4 regions of the Nocardioides sp. NBC_00163 genome follow, and region 3 is predicted to be linked to each of the others. Evidence: riboswitches for the same ligand, from Rfam matches in the RefSeq annotation. Region 3 holds a riboswitch; each other region holds the start of a gene.
The links. A riboswitch is a leader RNA that binds a small molecule or an ion and turns the genes downstream of it on or off. The one in region 3 is predicted to bind cobalamin.

Region 1 (3,492 bases), 230 kb from region 3:
CCTGCAGGACCACGTTGCGGGGGCCGTCGGCGGTGCCCTTGACCACCCTCAGGAAGTAGGGCTGGTCGGGGTTGTGGTTCGGGTCGAAGGTCCAGTTCCCGCGGGGGCTGACGATGGTGCCGACCGAGCCGAGGGAGTCGGCGATCTCGTTGCGGTTGACGTCGTCGGAGAGGTCGAGCGCCTTGTCGAGCGCGGCCGCGGCGTCGTAGGCCTGCACCGAGTAGACCGTCGGGGTGGCGTCGTACGCCTTGCGGTAGTCCTTCACGAAGGCGTCGTTCATCAGCGAGTCCATCGCATCGCTGTAGTGCAGCGCGGTGCGTACGCCGGACGCGGTGCTGCCCAGCGCGGACAGCACGTCGCCCTCGGTGAGGAAGCCCGGGCCGTAGAGTCTGGTGCTCTTGGCCAGCCCGGACTCGCGGTACTGCTGCACGAACGCCTCCGCCTCCTTGCCGGCATAGGCGGCGAAGATCGCGTCCGCGCCCGAGTCCTTCGCCTTGTCGAAGAGCCCCGACCACTCCTCGGTCACGCCGGCCGGCGTGTAGCTCTGACCCGCCACGCTGCTGCCGGCCGCCTCCAGGGCGATCATGAAGCTGTCGGAGAACTCGTGACCGGCCGCGTCGTCGGAGCCGATGACGTACGCCGTGCCTCGGTCGGTCTCCTGGGCGACCGCCTTCCCGAGGGCGCCGCCGATGTCAGAGTTGGTGGAGGACGTACGCCACAGGTAGTCGGAGCCGTCGGTGAGCTGGTCGGCGCCGGCGCCGGTCACGATCAGCGGCGTCTCGCTGTTGTTCGCGACGTCCTTGGCCGCGAGCGCCGTCTCCGAGCTCACCAACCCGACGACCGCCTGGACCTCGTCGTCCTGGATCAGCCTGGTCACTGCGGCGACGCCGGTCTCGGCCCGGTCGCCCTCGTCGGCCTCGACGACGTCGATCAGCCGGCCGCCGAGCTTCCCGCCGTGCTGGTCGAGGTAGAGGTCGAAGCCTCGTGACATGTCGGTGCCGATCGACTTGTGGACGCCGGAGGTCGGCACCACCAGACCGATCGAGACCTTCGCCTCCGAGGTCGTGGCGCAGGCTGTCAAACCGAGCGCGAGCGCCGGGATGGGCGCGAGAACGAAGAGCTGCCGGCGAGCCGAGCCTGTCACGGGAGACTCCATCTGTGGGGGTGGCCTCGGGAGATTTCGAGTAGCCGAACACTGGCACAGACCGCGGCCGGGCGGTGAGCAATTCGGCGCCGTGTCCGCAAGTCGGTAGTCTCGCCCTGCCAGTCGTACTCCATGCCTGATGGGGTCAGGGAACCCGGTGAAAGTCCGGGACTGACGCGCAGCGGTGAGGATGACGGGCGGGGCACGCCCTCCTTCCGGGGAGGGCAGCCACTGGAGCCTGGCTCCGGGAAGGCGCTCCGTTCCGATCGATTCCGAGTCCGAAGACCTGCTGGCTCTGGCGGCGCCCGCCGCCAGGTCACCACGTGCCCCGCGCAAGGGCACATGACGCAGAGCAGGTGTCCTGATGGCGCGAGTCCGAACCGACCGGTGCCCCGGAGTCGGTCGTCCATGGGCGGCCGAGGACGGCCTGCTGGTGCGGCTGCGCCTGATCGGCGGGTCCGTCTCGTCCGCCGCGCTGCTCTCGCTGATCTCCGTGGCGGAGACCTACGGCGACGGGCGGATCTATCTCACCGGTCGCGCCAACCTGCAGGTGCGCGGCCTGCCGAGTCTCGACGGCGGGCTGCCCGGCGAGGTGCTCACCGCGCTGAAGGCGACCGGTCTGGTTCCGGCGCAGACCCACGAGCTCGTACGCAACGTGATGGTCTCTCCGCAGACCGGGCTCGCCGGGGGCCGCGCCGACCTGCGCGGCGTCGCGGCATCGCTGGACCGGCTGCTGTGCGCCTCGCCGCGGCTGGCCGCGCTGCCGGGGCGGTTCCTCTTCGTGCTCGACGACGGTCGCGGCGACCTGGTCTCGCGGGAGTGCGACCTCGGGCTGGTGGCCCTGTCCGCCGTCGAGGGTCAGCTCCGGGTCGGTGACTCGTGGGGGCCCGTCGTACCGCTCACCGAGGCCGCGTCCCGGCTGGTCTCGCTCGCTGCCCGCTTCTTGGACGTACGCGGCGAGGGGCCGTCCGCGCCCTGGCACGTCGCCGAGCTGGACGCACCGATGGTCGAGCCGGTCGCGGCCGACGCTCGGGTGCCGGCCGAGGCCGATGAGCTCGGCTTCGGGCAGGTGCCCGGTGGCGAGCACGTCGCCGCCCCGGACGGAGCCCTGGACCGGGCCGCGGTCGCTGCCCTGGCGGAACGAGCGCCGGCGGTCGTGGTGACACCGTGGCGCGGCGTACTCGTGCCCTCGCCGCAGGTGCGCCCGACCCGCCGCTACGACTACATCGACCACGGGCCGGCGATCTACGTCGACTCCTTCGCGACCATCCGGCGCGAGGCGGACCTCTCCGCGGTGCCGGCCGACGCCGAGCGGCTCGCGGTGCGGATGATCCACGGCAGCGGGCAGGTCGATCTCGCCTCCGACCTGGTCATCCACCCCGGCCTGGTGAAGGCCGCGCGGGGCGCGCTGGAGGCCGGGGCGCCGATCCTGTGCGACGCGACGATGGTCGCCACCGGCGTCACCCGCAGCCGGCTCCCGCGCGACAACGAGGTGCTCTGCATGCTCGGTGACGACCGGGTCCCGGCGCTCGCCCGCGAGTGGGCGACGACCCGTACCGCCGCCGCGCTGTCGCTGTGGGAGCCCTACCTCGAGGGCGCGGTGGTCGCCATCGGCAACGCCCCGACGGCGCTCTTCCATCTGCTCGAGATGATCCTCGACGGCGGTCCGCGGCCGGCCGCGATCGTCGGCTGCCCGGTCGGCTTCATCGGCGCGGCCGAGTCGAAGGAGGCGCTCGCCTCGTTCGCCGCCGATCACGGCATCGACATCCCCTTCGTCACCGTCCGGGGCCGCCGCGGCGGCTCCGCGATGACGTCCTCCGCCCTCAACGCACTCGCCCAGGAGCAGGAATGAGCACGGATGTACGCGGGCGGTTCACTGTTGTCGGCATCGGTCCCGGCGATCCCGAGCTGATCACCCTCAAGGCCGCCCGGCTGATCGGCGCGGCCCCCGTGATCGCCTACCACGCAGGGGTGCGCAAGCAGTCGCACGCTCGCAGGATCGCGTCCTCGCTGATCCCCGCGGAGGCGATCGAGGAGGAGCTGCGCTACCCGGTCACCACCGGCACCACCTCGCACCCGGGCGGCTATGTCGGGGCGATGGCCGAGTTCTACGAGTCCTGCGCGGTCCGGCTCTCCGCTCACCTCGACGCCGGCCGCGACGTGGTCCTGCTCGCCGAGGGCGACCCGCTCTTCTACGGCTCCTCGATGTATCTCCACGACCGCTTCAAGGAGGTCTACTCGACCGAGGTCGTGCCGGGCGTCCCCGCCTTCGCGGCCGCCACCGCCGCCGTCTCGACGCCGCTGGTGCGCCAGACCGACGTCCTCACGGTGCTGCCTGGGACCCTGCC
Region 2 (3,492 bases), 210 kb from region 3:
CGTAGCGTTCCCGCACGCTCTGGTCGGCGACGGTGTACTTGGCCTTGAACATGGCGTAACCCGCCGTGGTCATGAAGGCGGGCACGATGCCCTCGGCCTGCAGGGCCTTGCGCTCGGCAGAGAGCGCCTCCCAGTTGCTGTTGCTCATTAGAAGCTGAACTCCGTCTCGCCGATGTTGCGGTTGTATTCGTTGCCGGTGACCTGGAAGAAGTCGTGGAACTGGGTGCCGTTGATGCCGCTGTAGAACCATTCGGCGATCGGGTTGGCCTCGACGTTGAACAGCGGCTCCATCCGCATGTTCTCCAGGGTCATGTCGATGCGGGACCTCACGAAGGTCTCCAGGTCGGCCTGGTCGATGCCGGCGATCGGCCCGTCGTCGAAGAGCATCTCGACGATCCGGGCCTCGTGGGCGTAGAGGTGCTCGGCGACGCCACGGACCCTCGCGAAGAGGTCGTCGCGCTCGGCCTCGAACTTGTCGGCAGGGACGGTGGCGGCGTACTCGTCGAGGGTGGTGTTGAACAGCCAGGCGCCGCCGGTGGCGTGCAGGTTCTCGTCGCGGGCGGAGAAGTTGATGCCGCTGATCACGTTCTGCAGCAGGTTCTTCCCGCCGGACTGGAAGTGCTTGAGGAAGGCGAAGTTGGAGTAGAGGACGCAGTTCTCCATCAGCGTGAAGACGCTCAGCGCGTAGAGCAGGTCCTCGTCTGCGATCGCGTCCCACACGAACTGGATCCGCTCGGCCAGCACCGGGTCGTTCTTGTAGGAGTCGTAGAACTCCTCGGTGTCGATCATGAGCACCTTGTTGAGCTTCGCGTAGAACGGCGCGTGCATGTTCAGCTCGGCGAACGAGAAGGCGTTGGTCATCATCTGGACCTCGGGCCGCGGGAACGCGTGGAAGAGCCGGTCGCCCCACACCTCGCCGCCGAGGATCAGCTCGTAGATGGTGAACAGCTTCAGCGTCGTCTTGACCGCGGCCTGCTCGGCGTCGGTCATGTTGACCAGGAAGTCCTGCTTGTCGTTCTCGACCGGGATCTCCTCGGCGGTCCAGAAGATGCTCCGCTGCTTCTTCGCCAGGTCCTCGGCCATCGGATAGTCGAAGACGTACGCCGACTTCTCGGTGCGGATCGGTAGACCCTCGGTGTCGATCAAGCCCCATGCCCCTTGCTCACGCGGGCCCCCGGCCCGCTGGATGTCTCGTGCATCCGTGCCGGGGCAGGGAGGACGGCGGCAGCGCGCCGGGCGGACCCGGTCACGTGGTGCTCGCTCGATCCCCTGACCTTCCCTCGAGGTCGCGGACCCCACCATGAGGTGGGCACTGGCAGGTCTTCGGACTCGTGGGCGTCATCGTGCTCGGTCCTAGTGGCCGTCGCTTCCCAGGAGCCGGCTTGCTCCCAGTGCTTCGTGACGGCGGTCGTTCCCACTCACCGCTGCGGGGCAGTCCCGGACTCACACCGGGTTCCCTCTTGCCTCTCCCGCCCCGTCGCCGAGGTGGGAGAACCAGCTGCGAGGACCACTATATGCGGGAATTACACCAATGCAACTTCCTAGATCTTGTGTTCTGCCGTGTCGTCGGAAACTTCCCCGACACCGTCTCCGCAGCCCGTGCTAGCCTCTGCGCCGAGTCGAACGCATCCTGATGGATGCCAGGGAACTCCGGTGTGAATCCGGGACTGGCGCGCAGCGGTGAGGGCGACGGCGACGACCAGGAAGCCACTGGGGACCGAGTCCCTGGGAAGGCGGCGTCGCCGGGTGAACCCGAGTCCGAAAACCTGTCGGCTCAGATGTACGTCACGGCCCTCGCGACCAGGGTCCAGAGGACCTGAGAGGCCGACCGCCGTGGAAACGCTGTCCCGCGAGACCCTGAGCCCGCGCCGTGCTCGTGAGGGGAGACGACGAGTCCCGTTCGTGCCGCTGGTGGCCGGGCTGCTGCTCGCCTCGGCGCTCAGCGCCGTCGCGTCCCTGGCCTTCGGGTCCGAGCGGATACCGATCGGTGAGGTCGTCGCGACCGTCGGCGACCGGCTCCAGGGCGACGCCCCGGGGAAGTGGGACGTGATCGTGTGGGAGCTGCGCGTCCCCAGGGCGCTGATGGCGCTCGCCGTGGGCGCCGGCCTCGCCGTCGCCGGCGCCGGCATGCAGACCCTGGTCCGTAACCCGCTCGCCGACCCGTTCCTGCTCGGGATCAGCTCGGGCGCCTCGGTGGGAGCGACTGCGGCGATCACCACCGGGGCGCTGGGCGGCCTCGGCATCTATGCGGTCTCCGGCGGCGCGCTGCTCGGGGCGGTCGGCTCGGCCATGCTGGTGTGGCTGGTGGCCACCGCGCAAGGTGGTCTGACCCCGATCCGGTTGGTGCTCTCGGGTGTCGTGCTCTCCTCGGGGCTCTCCGCGATCGCCTCGTTCCTGGTCTTCATGAGCGATGATCCGCGCGCGGCCGACTCGGTGATGTTCTGGATGCTCGGCAGCGTCGGTGGCGCCAGCTGGGAGAAGCTGTGGCTGCCCGCGGTCCTCAGTCTCGTCCTCGGGCTCGCAATGCTGGCGCTGCACCGTTGGCTGGACGCCTTGGCCGCCGGCCCCGAGACCGCTGCCGCGCTCGGTGTGAACGTCGCGGCGCTGCGTACGACTCTGTTCGTCGCGCTGGCCGTGCTGGTCGGGGTCCTGGTCGCGGTCAGCGGTGGGATCGGGTTCGTCGGGCTGATCGTGCCGCACGCGGCCCGGCTGCTCGTGGGCGCCCAGCACCGGGTGGTGCTCCCGGTCGCCGCCCTGGGTGGCGGGCTGTTCCTGCTGTGGGTCGACGTGCTCGCCCGGGTGGTGGCCCGCCCCCAGGAGATCCCGCTGGGTGTGGTCACCGGCGTCGTCGGCGCGCCGCTCTTCCTGCTGCTGCTCGGCCGCGGTCAGTACCGCTTCGGCGGTGACCGATGAGCGACCACTTCCAGCCCGCGCTACGGCTGCGAGGGGTCGCGGCCCGGCTGGGCGAGCGCGAGGTGCTTCGCGATGTCGATCTGGACGTGCCGGTGGGCACCCGCCTAGGGATCGTGGGGGTGAACGGCGTGGGCAAGTCGACCCTGCTGCGTATCCTCGCCGGGGTTCTGCGGCCCAGCGCCGGGCTGGCCCATCTCGCCGACGAGACCGGCCGGCTCCACGAGACGGCCCGGATCGGCTCGCGTGAACGCGCCCGGCGGATGGCGTACGTCCCCCAGGAGGAGGTCGTCTCCGCCGAGCTGCTCGTCGGGGAGATGGTGGCGCTGGGCCGGGTGCCCCGCACCCGGCCCTGGTCCCGGGGCGGACGGCAGGAGCGCGAGATCGTCCGGGCGGCTCTCGACGCCGTCGGCCTCGCCGACCGCATCGACGACCCGTGCGAGCGGCTCTCCGGCGGCGAGCGGCGCCGGGCGGTGATGGCCCGCGGCCTCGCCCAGGAGTGCCCGGTGATGCTCCTGGACGAGCCCACCAACCATCTCGATGTCGCCTGGCAGTTGCGGTTGCTTCAGAGCGTCGCCGACC
Region 3 (3,492 bases):
ATCGGGACGCCGAGCCTGGCGAAGAGCTCGACGACCTCGGTGCGCATCGCGGCGCGGTCGATCTTGCCCCAGCGGTTGGTCGGCTGGCGTCCCATGAAGATGTTCTCGGTGACCGAGAGGTCGGGGAAGAGGGTCGGCTCCTGGTAGATGACCGCAACCCCGGCCTGCTTGGCGTCGGCGGTGTTGCGGAAGTCGACCTGTTCTCCGGAGAGCAGGTAGTCGCCGGCGTCGCGGCGGTAGAGCCCGGCGACGATCTTGACCAGGGTCGACTTCCCGGCACCGTTCTCCCCCACGAGCGCGTGGATGGATCCGGCCTCGACCCGGAGGCTTCCGGACCGGAGGGCGCGTACGGGGCCGAAGGACTTGGCCACGTCCCGCAGCTCCAGTGCGGCGGGTGTGTCCGGCATGGGCAGCTCCTCGAATTGAAAGGTTTCAAGCCTGGTTTACGCTAGTGATGGCAATCACATACGTCAACACTCTGAGGCCGCTAATTTGAGCGAGATCCGGACTTTGTCATCAGACCGCGTCGGCGCCCGCCCGGATCCAGTCGGGAATCCCTCCGCGTCAGACGGCGTTCAGAGCCCCATGCACGCACTCTGGGTATGGGCACATCCGCACGCGTCATCACTCAACGGACGGCTGCGCGAGATCGGCGTGGACGCGCTCGGCGCGGCCGGCTGGAGCGTCGACGAGATCGACCTCTATCGAGAAGGTTTCAATCCACTTCTGGTGGAGCGGGGCGAGGCCGACGTACGCCGCCACCAGGACCGGCTGCGGGAGGCCGATCTGCTGGTCGTGCAGTTCCCGCTGTGGTGGTATTCGGTGCCGGCCATCCTCAAGGGCTGGATCGACCGGGTCTTCGAGTCGGGGTTCGCCTTCGACGTACCGGATCCGGAGACCGGCAAGCCGCTCAAGTACGGCAAGGGCGGCCTGATCGGCAAGCGCGCGCTGACGATCGTCACCGCCGGTGACCGGGCCGCGACGCTGGGTCCGCGCGGGATCAGCGGCGACATCGAGGACGTCCTGTGGCCCCTTCTGCACGGCACGTTCTGGTACACCGGGATGGAACCGCTGCGCCCGCACCTGATCACGGACACCGACACCATCGACGCCCAGGTCATGGCGCGGATCGAGGCCGATCTGAGCGTACGTCTCGAGGGCGTGATGACGGAGCCGCGGATCGACTACCGGCCGATGGCCGAGGAGCACTACGACCACACGATCAGACTCCACGACTCGGTCGCGCCCGGGGAGGACGGGCTGAGCGCCCATCGCGAGGGCTGAGGTCGTCCCCCACGGGGGCGGGGCCCCCTGCTACGGTCTTGGAGCCAGCCGCTCGGGACGTAGTCCCGGCACGGGAACCCGGTGAGAGTCCGGGACTGACGCGCAGCGGTGTGGGTGACGGACGGGACACTGTGCCACTGGGCCCTCGGGCCTGGGAAGGCGTCTCGCGCCGGTCGATCCCGAGTCCGAAGACCTGCTGGCCCTGCAGCAGACCGCTGCCGGTCAGGACGGGCGACGCGCACCAGCCCGCGACCAGCTCGAGGACCGACGTGCACCTCTCCCGCACCATCCGAACGTTCACCGCGAGCACCGTCCTGGTGCTCTGCTCCGCACTGGCCGGCTGCGCCGCCAACCAGCCCTCCGGCGCACAGCAGGCGGCCGCCGACACCACCGGCTTCCCGCTCACCCTGACCAACTGCGGGCGCGAGATCACCCTCGAGGCACCGCCCGAGCGCGTCGTCTCGCTCAACCAGGGCTCCACGGAGATCCTGCTCTCGCTCGGACTGGCCGACCGGATGGCCGGCACCGCGACCTGGACCGACCCGGTGCTCGACTCGCTGGCCGCGGACAACAAGGGCGTGCCCCGGTTGGCCGAGAACGCGCCCTCCTACGAGCGCGTCCTGGAGGCCGAGCCGGACTTCGTCACGGCCTCCTTCATCAGCACGCTGGGCGAGGGCGGGGTGACCACGCCCGAGGACCTGGAGAAGCTCGGCGTCGGCTCCTACCTCTCCCCCGCCGAGTGCCTCAAGGACAACGAGGGCGATGACGACGGCACCCGCCACGACGCCCTCGAGATCGACACGATCTTCCAGGAGATCACCGACCTGGCGCGGATCTTCGGCGTCCCCGAGCGGGGCGAGGAGCTCGTCGCCGACCTGTCGAAGCGGCTGGAGACCGCCCGGACCGAGGCGCCGGAAGGCGAGGTGAGCGCCATGTACTGGTTCGCCAACTCCGAGTCGCCCTATCTGGCCGGCTGCTGCGGCGGCCCGGGGATCATCGGCCGCACCCTCGGCATCGAGAACGTCTTCGACGACACCACCGACGAGTGGCCGCAGATCAACTGGGAGACCGTCGCCGAGCGCAACCCCGATGTCATCGTCCTCGGCGACCTGACCCGCAAGAGCCAGACCGCCGAGACCGCACGCGCCAAGATCGACTACCTGAAGAGCAACCCGGTCACCGCCCGGATGGACGCGGTCCAGAACGATCGCTTCGTGACGCTCTCCGGAGCCGAGCTCAACCCCTCGATCCGCACCGTCTACGCGGTCGAGAACGTCGCGGACCAGCTGGCCGACCTCGACCTCCGCTGATGCCCGTACGCCTCCCCCGCGCCGGCGTCCTGCTGGTGGCGCCGCTGGTGGTGCTGGCCTCGGTCGCCGGCGCCATCACCGTCGGGCCCTCCGACCTGAGCGTCGCCGACGTCTACGGCGTCGTGGCCGACCGAGCCGGGCTCGGGCTCTCCGACCTCACTCTGCTCCAGCAGAGCATCGTGTGGGACCTGCGGCTGCCGCGTACGTTGCTGGCCGGGATCTGCGGGGCCGGACTGGCGATCTGCGGAGTGATCCTGCAGTCGCTGCTGCGCAACCCGCTCGCCGACCCGTTCGTGCTCGGCATCTCCTCGGGAGCCTCCACCGGGGCGGTCGCGGTCGTCGTGCTCGGCGTCGGCTCGGGCGCGATCGGTCTCTCCACCGGGGCGTTCGCGGGCGCGCTCGTCTCGTTCGCGCTCGTGCTGCTGCTCGCCTCGCTCGCCGGCGGCACCACCGACCGGCTCGTGCTGGCCGGCATCGCCGCCACCCAGCTCTTCTCGGCACTCACCTCGTTCATCGTGTTCACCGCGGCCGACGCCGAGCAGACGCGCGGAGTGCTCTTCTGGCTGCTCGGGTCGCTCTCCTCGGCGAGCTGGACCGACGTACTCGTCTGCGGGGTGATCGTGCTCGGCGGGCTGCTCTGCTGCGTCGCGGGCGCCGGGTGGATGGACGCGTTCGCGTTCGGCAACGACGCGGCGGCTTCGCTCGGCGTCGACGTCACGCGCATCCGGGCCGTGCTCCTCGTGCTCACGGCGCTGATGACGGCCGTCATCGTCTCCACGTCCGGAGCGATCGGCTTCGTCGGTCTGGTCCTGCCCCACTTCGCCCGCGCGCTGGTCGGGGTCGGGCACCGGCTGCTGCTCCCGGCCACCGCGCTGCTCGGCGCGATCTTCCTGATCTG
Region 4 (3,492 bases), 220 kb from region 3:
CCGGTAGGCGTCGAGCAGCAGCGAGAGGACCGCGGCCTTGACCTGCGCCATCCGCTTGCGCGCGGCCATCGACCCGGAGGCGTCCACGCAGAAGAGCACCAGGTTGGCCTCCCGGCCCTCACGGACCGCCGTGCGGAGGTCCTCGATCCGCAGCTCGACCTTCGATGAGGTGCGCGGGCGGGCGCCCTGCTTGCCCGCGGCCGCCTTGAGCGTCTCGACGAGGTGGAGCGAGCCGCGGGTGCTCACGCTGGCGCCGATCCGGCGGCCGCTGCTGCCGATCGCCTTGCTCCGGCCGCCGGTGCGGCCGGCGCCCAGGCCGGTCACCGTCAGGAGGCGGGGGCGGTACGCGGTGCCTGCGGCAGTCGTCGAGGTGTTCCCCGCGGACGGGCTGGGCGGCGCCTCGTCCTTTGTCGAGGTCTCCTCCTGAGAAGTCTCGGCGGGCTCGGTCTCCGAGGAGTCCTCGTGGGAGCTCTCGGCCGGCCCGACCTCCGGCTCGGACTCGGGTCCGTCCTGCGGTCCGTCCTGCGGGTCGTCGTGCTCCGGCCCGCCCTCCGGCGGCTCGGGCGGCAGCTCCTCGTCGCCGAGGATGCGGTCGAGCAGGTCCTCGTCGAGCCCGGGCGCGTCGAAGGGGTTGCGACGGCGCCGATGCGGGAGCGCCAGCAGAGCAGCCCGGCGGATGTCTTCGCGGGTGACCTCGGAGCGACCGGCCCAGGCGGCGTGCGCGACCGCGGTGCGGGCGGTGACGATGTCGGCGCGCAGCCCGTCGACCTCGAACGCCGCGCAGACCTCGGCGATCTTGAGCAGCCCGGGCGCGGTGAGCCGGACCTTCCCGACGAGGGCGCGCGCGGTGGAGACCCGTGCGGTCAGGTCGCGCTCTGCGGCCACGTAGCGCTCGACGAACGCGGGAGCGTCCAGGTCGAAGGCCATCCGGCGGCGTACGACCTCGGCGCGCAGCGCCGGATCCCGCGGCGCGGCCACCTCGACCGTGAGCCCGAAGCGGTCCAGGAGCTGCGGGCGCAGCTCGCCCTCCTCGGGGTTCATGGTGCCGATCAGCACGAACCGGGCGGCGTGCTCGACCGAGACGCCGTCCCGCTCGACGCTGACCCGGCCCATCGCCGCCGCGTCCAGCAACAGGTCGACGAGATGGTCGTGGAGCAGGTTGACCTCGTCGACGTAGAGCAGGCCGCGGTGGGCTCGCGCGAGCAGCCCCGGCTCGAACTCGACCGCACCGCGCGACAGCGCGCTCTCCAGGTGGAGCGAGCCGACGACCCGGTCCTCGGTAGCCCCTACCGGGAGCTCGACCAGGCGCACGGGCCGGCTCTCCTCGACGGCGGCGGACCCGAAGGGCCCGTCAGGCGACTCCGCGGACGGGTCGGCCGGGTCGATCGAGAACCGATCCCCGGCGTAGACCGAGATCGAAGGCAGCACGGCCGCCAGACCGCGTACGGCCGTCGACTTCGCAGTCCCTTTCTCGCCACGGACCAGGACTCCGCCGATCTCCGGGGAGATCGTGGTGAGCACGAGCGCGAGGCCCATGTCGTCGAGGTCATCGGCCTGGCAGCCGAGGACGGCAGAAAATGGGTAATGAACCGGCATGGAGAGGCTCCCGCTCCCTATCGCTTGGATTGGATGGACGCGGGGCCGGTCTTCGGACTTGTCGAGTCCCCACGAGGGGGCTCGTTCACCGCAGCGGGCCTGTGCCGGATTCTCACCGGCTTCCCAGATTCTCCCTTCCCACCGTCCTCACCAGCTCCTGTGACAGAGCCGATGACTGGGCAGTCGGGGCACCTCGCGCCTGAGCGGCCACTGTAGCGTCTGGCCTCATGATCGTCGTGGTGGGCATCGGTGCCGGAGGTTGGGACGAGATCCCCGTACGTCACCAGCAGCTGATCCGGGACTCCGCCGTCCTCCTCGGCGGCAAGCGCCATCTCGACCTCGTCCCGGACGTCCCCGGCCAGCGGCGCGAACCCTGGCCGTCACCGCTGCGCGAGGGGCTCCCGGCTCTCCTCGATTCGCTGCCAGGCGACGCGCCCGTCGTCGCGCTGGCCTCGGGCGACCCGCTCGTCTCCGGCATCGGAACGACCCTGATCTCGCTTCTCGGTCGGGAGAACGTACGCATCGAACCGGCCGTCTCCTCCGTCGCCCTCGCCCGCGCCCGGATGGGCTGGGCCGCCGAGTCGTGTGTGGCCGTCAGCCTCGTCGGCCGCGACGTCTCGCTGGTCGCGCGCGAGCTCGCCCCCGGCCGCCGGATCCTCGCACTCTCCTCGGACGAGTCCACTCCTGAACAGGTCGCGAACCTGCTGGTCACCACAGGTTTCGGAGCCTCGATGATGACCGTCCTGGGCGAGCTCGGCGCGGATACCGAGAGCACCCGGACCGCATCCGCCTCGGCGTGGGTCGGCGAGTCGCCCCGCCTCAACATCGTGGCGATCGAGTGCGTAGGCGCACCACTCTTCGGCTGGGCTGCCGGCCTCCCCGACGACGCCTTCGAGCACGACGGCCAGCTGACCAAGCGCGACCTACGGGCCTCCGCACTGGCCCGCCTCGCCCCGGTCCCGGGTCAGCACCTCTGGGACGTCGGCGCAGGCGCAGGCTCGGTAGGCATCGAGTGGATGCGCACCCACCCCGCCTGCACCACGACGGCGATCGAGGCCAACCCAGACCGAGCGGCCAGGATCGCCCGCAACGCCACCCACCTCGGCGTACCTGGCCTCACCGTCGTCGAGGGCCGCGCCCCCGATGCCCTGGCCGACCTCCCCACCCCCGACGCGATCTTCATCGGCGGCGGCGCGACCCGCCCCGGCGTACTCGACACCTGTCTGCGAGCCCTCCGCCCCGGCGGCCGGCTCGTGGTCCACGGCGTCACCCTGGAGACCGAGCAGCTCCTCGCCACCGCCTACCAGGCACACGGCGGAGAGCTCACCCGGATCGCGGTCGAGACCTCCGCCCCGATCGGCACCTTCACCGGCTGGACCCCGGCCCGGTCGGTCACCCAGTGGACCCACTCCGTCGGGTGAGGTCAGCCGGCGAGGTCGCGGCGCCACCGCGGGGTGGTCGACTCGAGGGCCGCGAGCAGCCCGACGGTCTCTGACGGGTCGCTGAGACGGTCGCCGAAGAGGTCTTTGATACGCCTGAGCCGGTGGCGCACGGTCTGCTCGTGGACCATGAGGTGCTCGGCGACGACGGGGGCGCTGGGGCGGGTACGCAGCCAGACCAACATGGTCTCGGCGAGCGCCAGGCGCCGTTTCGGAGTCTCCTCCATGAGCGGCGCCAGCAGCTGTTCGTCCGCGAACCGGCGCAGCATCGGGTCGGCGTGCAGGCACAGCTCCGACTGGTGCGCGGCACACCACACGATGCCGTCCTCAGAAGCGCGGATGACCTGCTCGGCGACCAGGGCCAGGGCCCGCATGCCCCACCGAACGGCGTGGCGGGTGTCGTCGAGTCGTACCTCCCAGGTGACCGCGACCGGGCGGCTCGTCTCAGCGACCACCG

Region 1: linked by a shared signal. The riboswitch ahead of OG801_RS07140 (nitrite reductase) and the one ahead of OG801_RS06000 (ABC transporter substrate-binding protein) in region 3 are both predicted to bind cobalamin.
Region 2: linked by a shared signal. The riboswitch ahead of OG801_RS07035 (FecCD family ABC transporter permease) and the one ahead of OG801_RS06000 (ABC transporter substrate-binding protein) in region 3 are both predicted to bind cobalamin.
Region 4: linked by a shared signal. The riboswitch ahead of OG801_RS07070 (magnesium chelatase subunit D family protein) and the one ahead of OG801_RS06000 (ABC transporter substrate-binding protein) in region 3 are both predicted to bind cobalamin.

What each region holds. Positions count from the first base shown of each region.
Region 1 is NZ_CP108155.1:1,484,579-1,488,070, reverse strand. It holds gene OG801_RS07145 (ABC transporter substrate-binding protein) at 1-1,144, opposite strand, end outside; cobalamin riboswitch at 1,248-1,453, shown strand; partial or broken gene OG801_RS07140 (nitrite reductase) at 1,509-1,649, shown strand; gene OG801_RS07135 (precorrin-8X methylmutase) at 2,343-2,996, shown strand; gene cobJ (precorrin-3B C(17)-methyltransferase) at 2,993-3,492, shown strand, end outside.
Region 2 is NZ_CP108155.1:1,462,216-1,465,707, reverse strand. It holds gene OG801_RS07045 (ribonucleotide reductase N-terminal alpha domain-containing protein) at 1-148, opposite strand, end outside; gene OG801_RS07040 (ribonucleotide-diphosphate reductase subunit beta) at 148-1,146, opposite strand; cobalamin riboswitch at 1,297-1,514, opposite strand; cobalamin riboswitch at 1,604-1,789, shown strand; gene OG801_RS07035 (FecCD family ABC transporter permease) at 1,903-2,913, shown strand; gene OG801_RS07030 (ABC transporter ATP-binding protein) at 2,910-3,492, shown strand, end outside.
Region 3 is NZ_CP108155.1:1,254,728-1,258,219, forward strand. It holds gene OG801_RS05990 (sugar ABC transporter ATP-binding protein) at 1-407, opposite strand, end outside; gene OG801_RS05995 (NAD(P)H-dependent oxidoreductase) at 586-1,284, shown strand; cobalamin riboswitch at 1,313-1,500, shown strand; gene OG801_RS06000 (ABC transporter substrate-binding protein) at 1,554-2,594, shown strand; gene OG801_RS06005 (FecCD family ABC transporter permease) at 2,594-3,492, shown strand, end outside.
Region 4 is NZ_CP108155.1:1,472,614-1,476,105, forward strand. It holds gene OG801_RS07070 (magnesium chelatase subunit D family protein) at 1-1,596, opposite strand, end outside; cobalamin riboswitch at 1,622-1,761, opposite strand; gene cbiE (precorrin-6y C5,15-methyltransferase (decarboxylating) subunit CbiE) at 1,824-3,017, shown strand; gene OG801_RS07080 (helix-turn-helix domain-containing protein) at 3,020-3,492, opposite strand, start outside.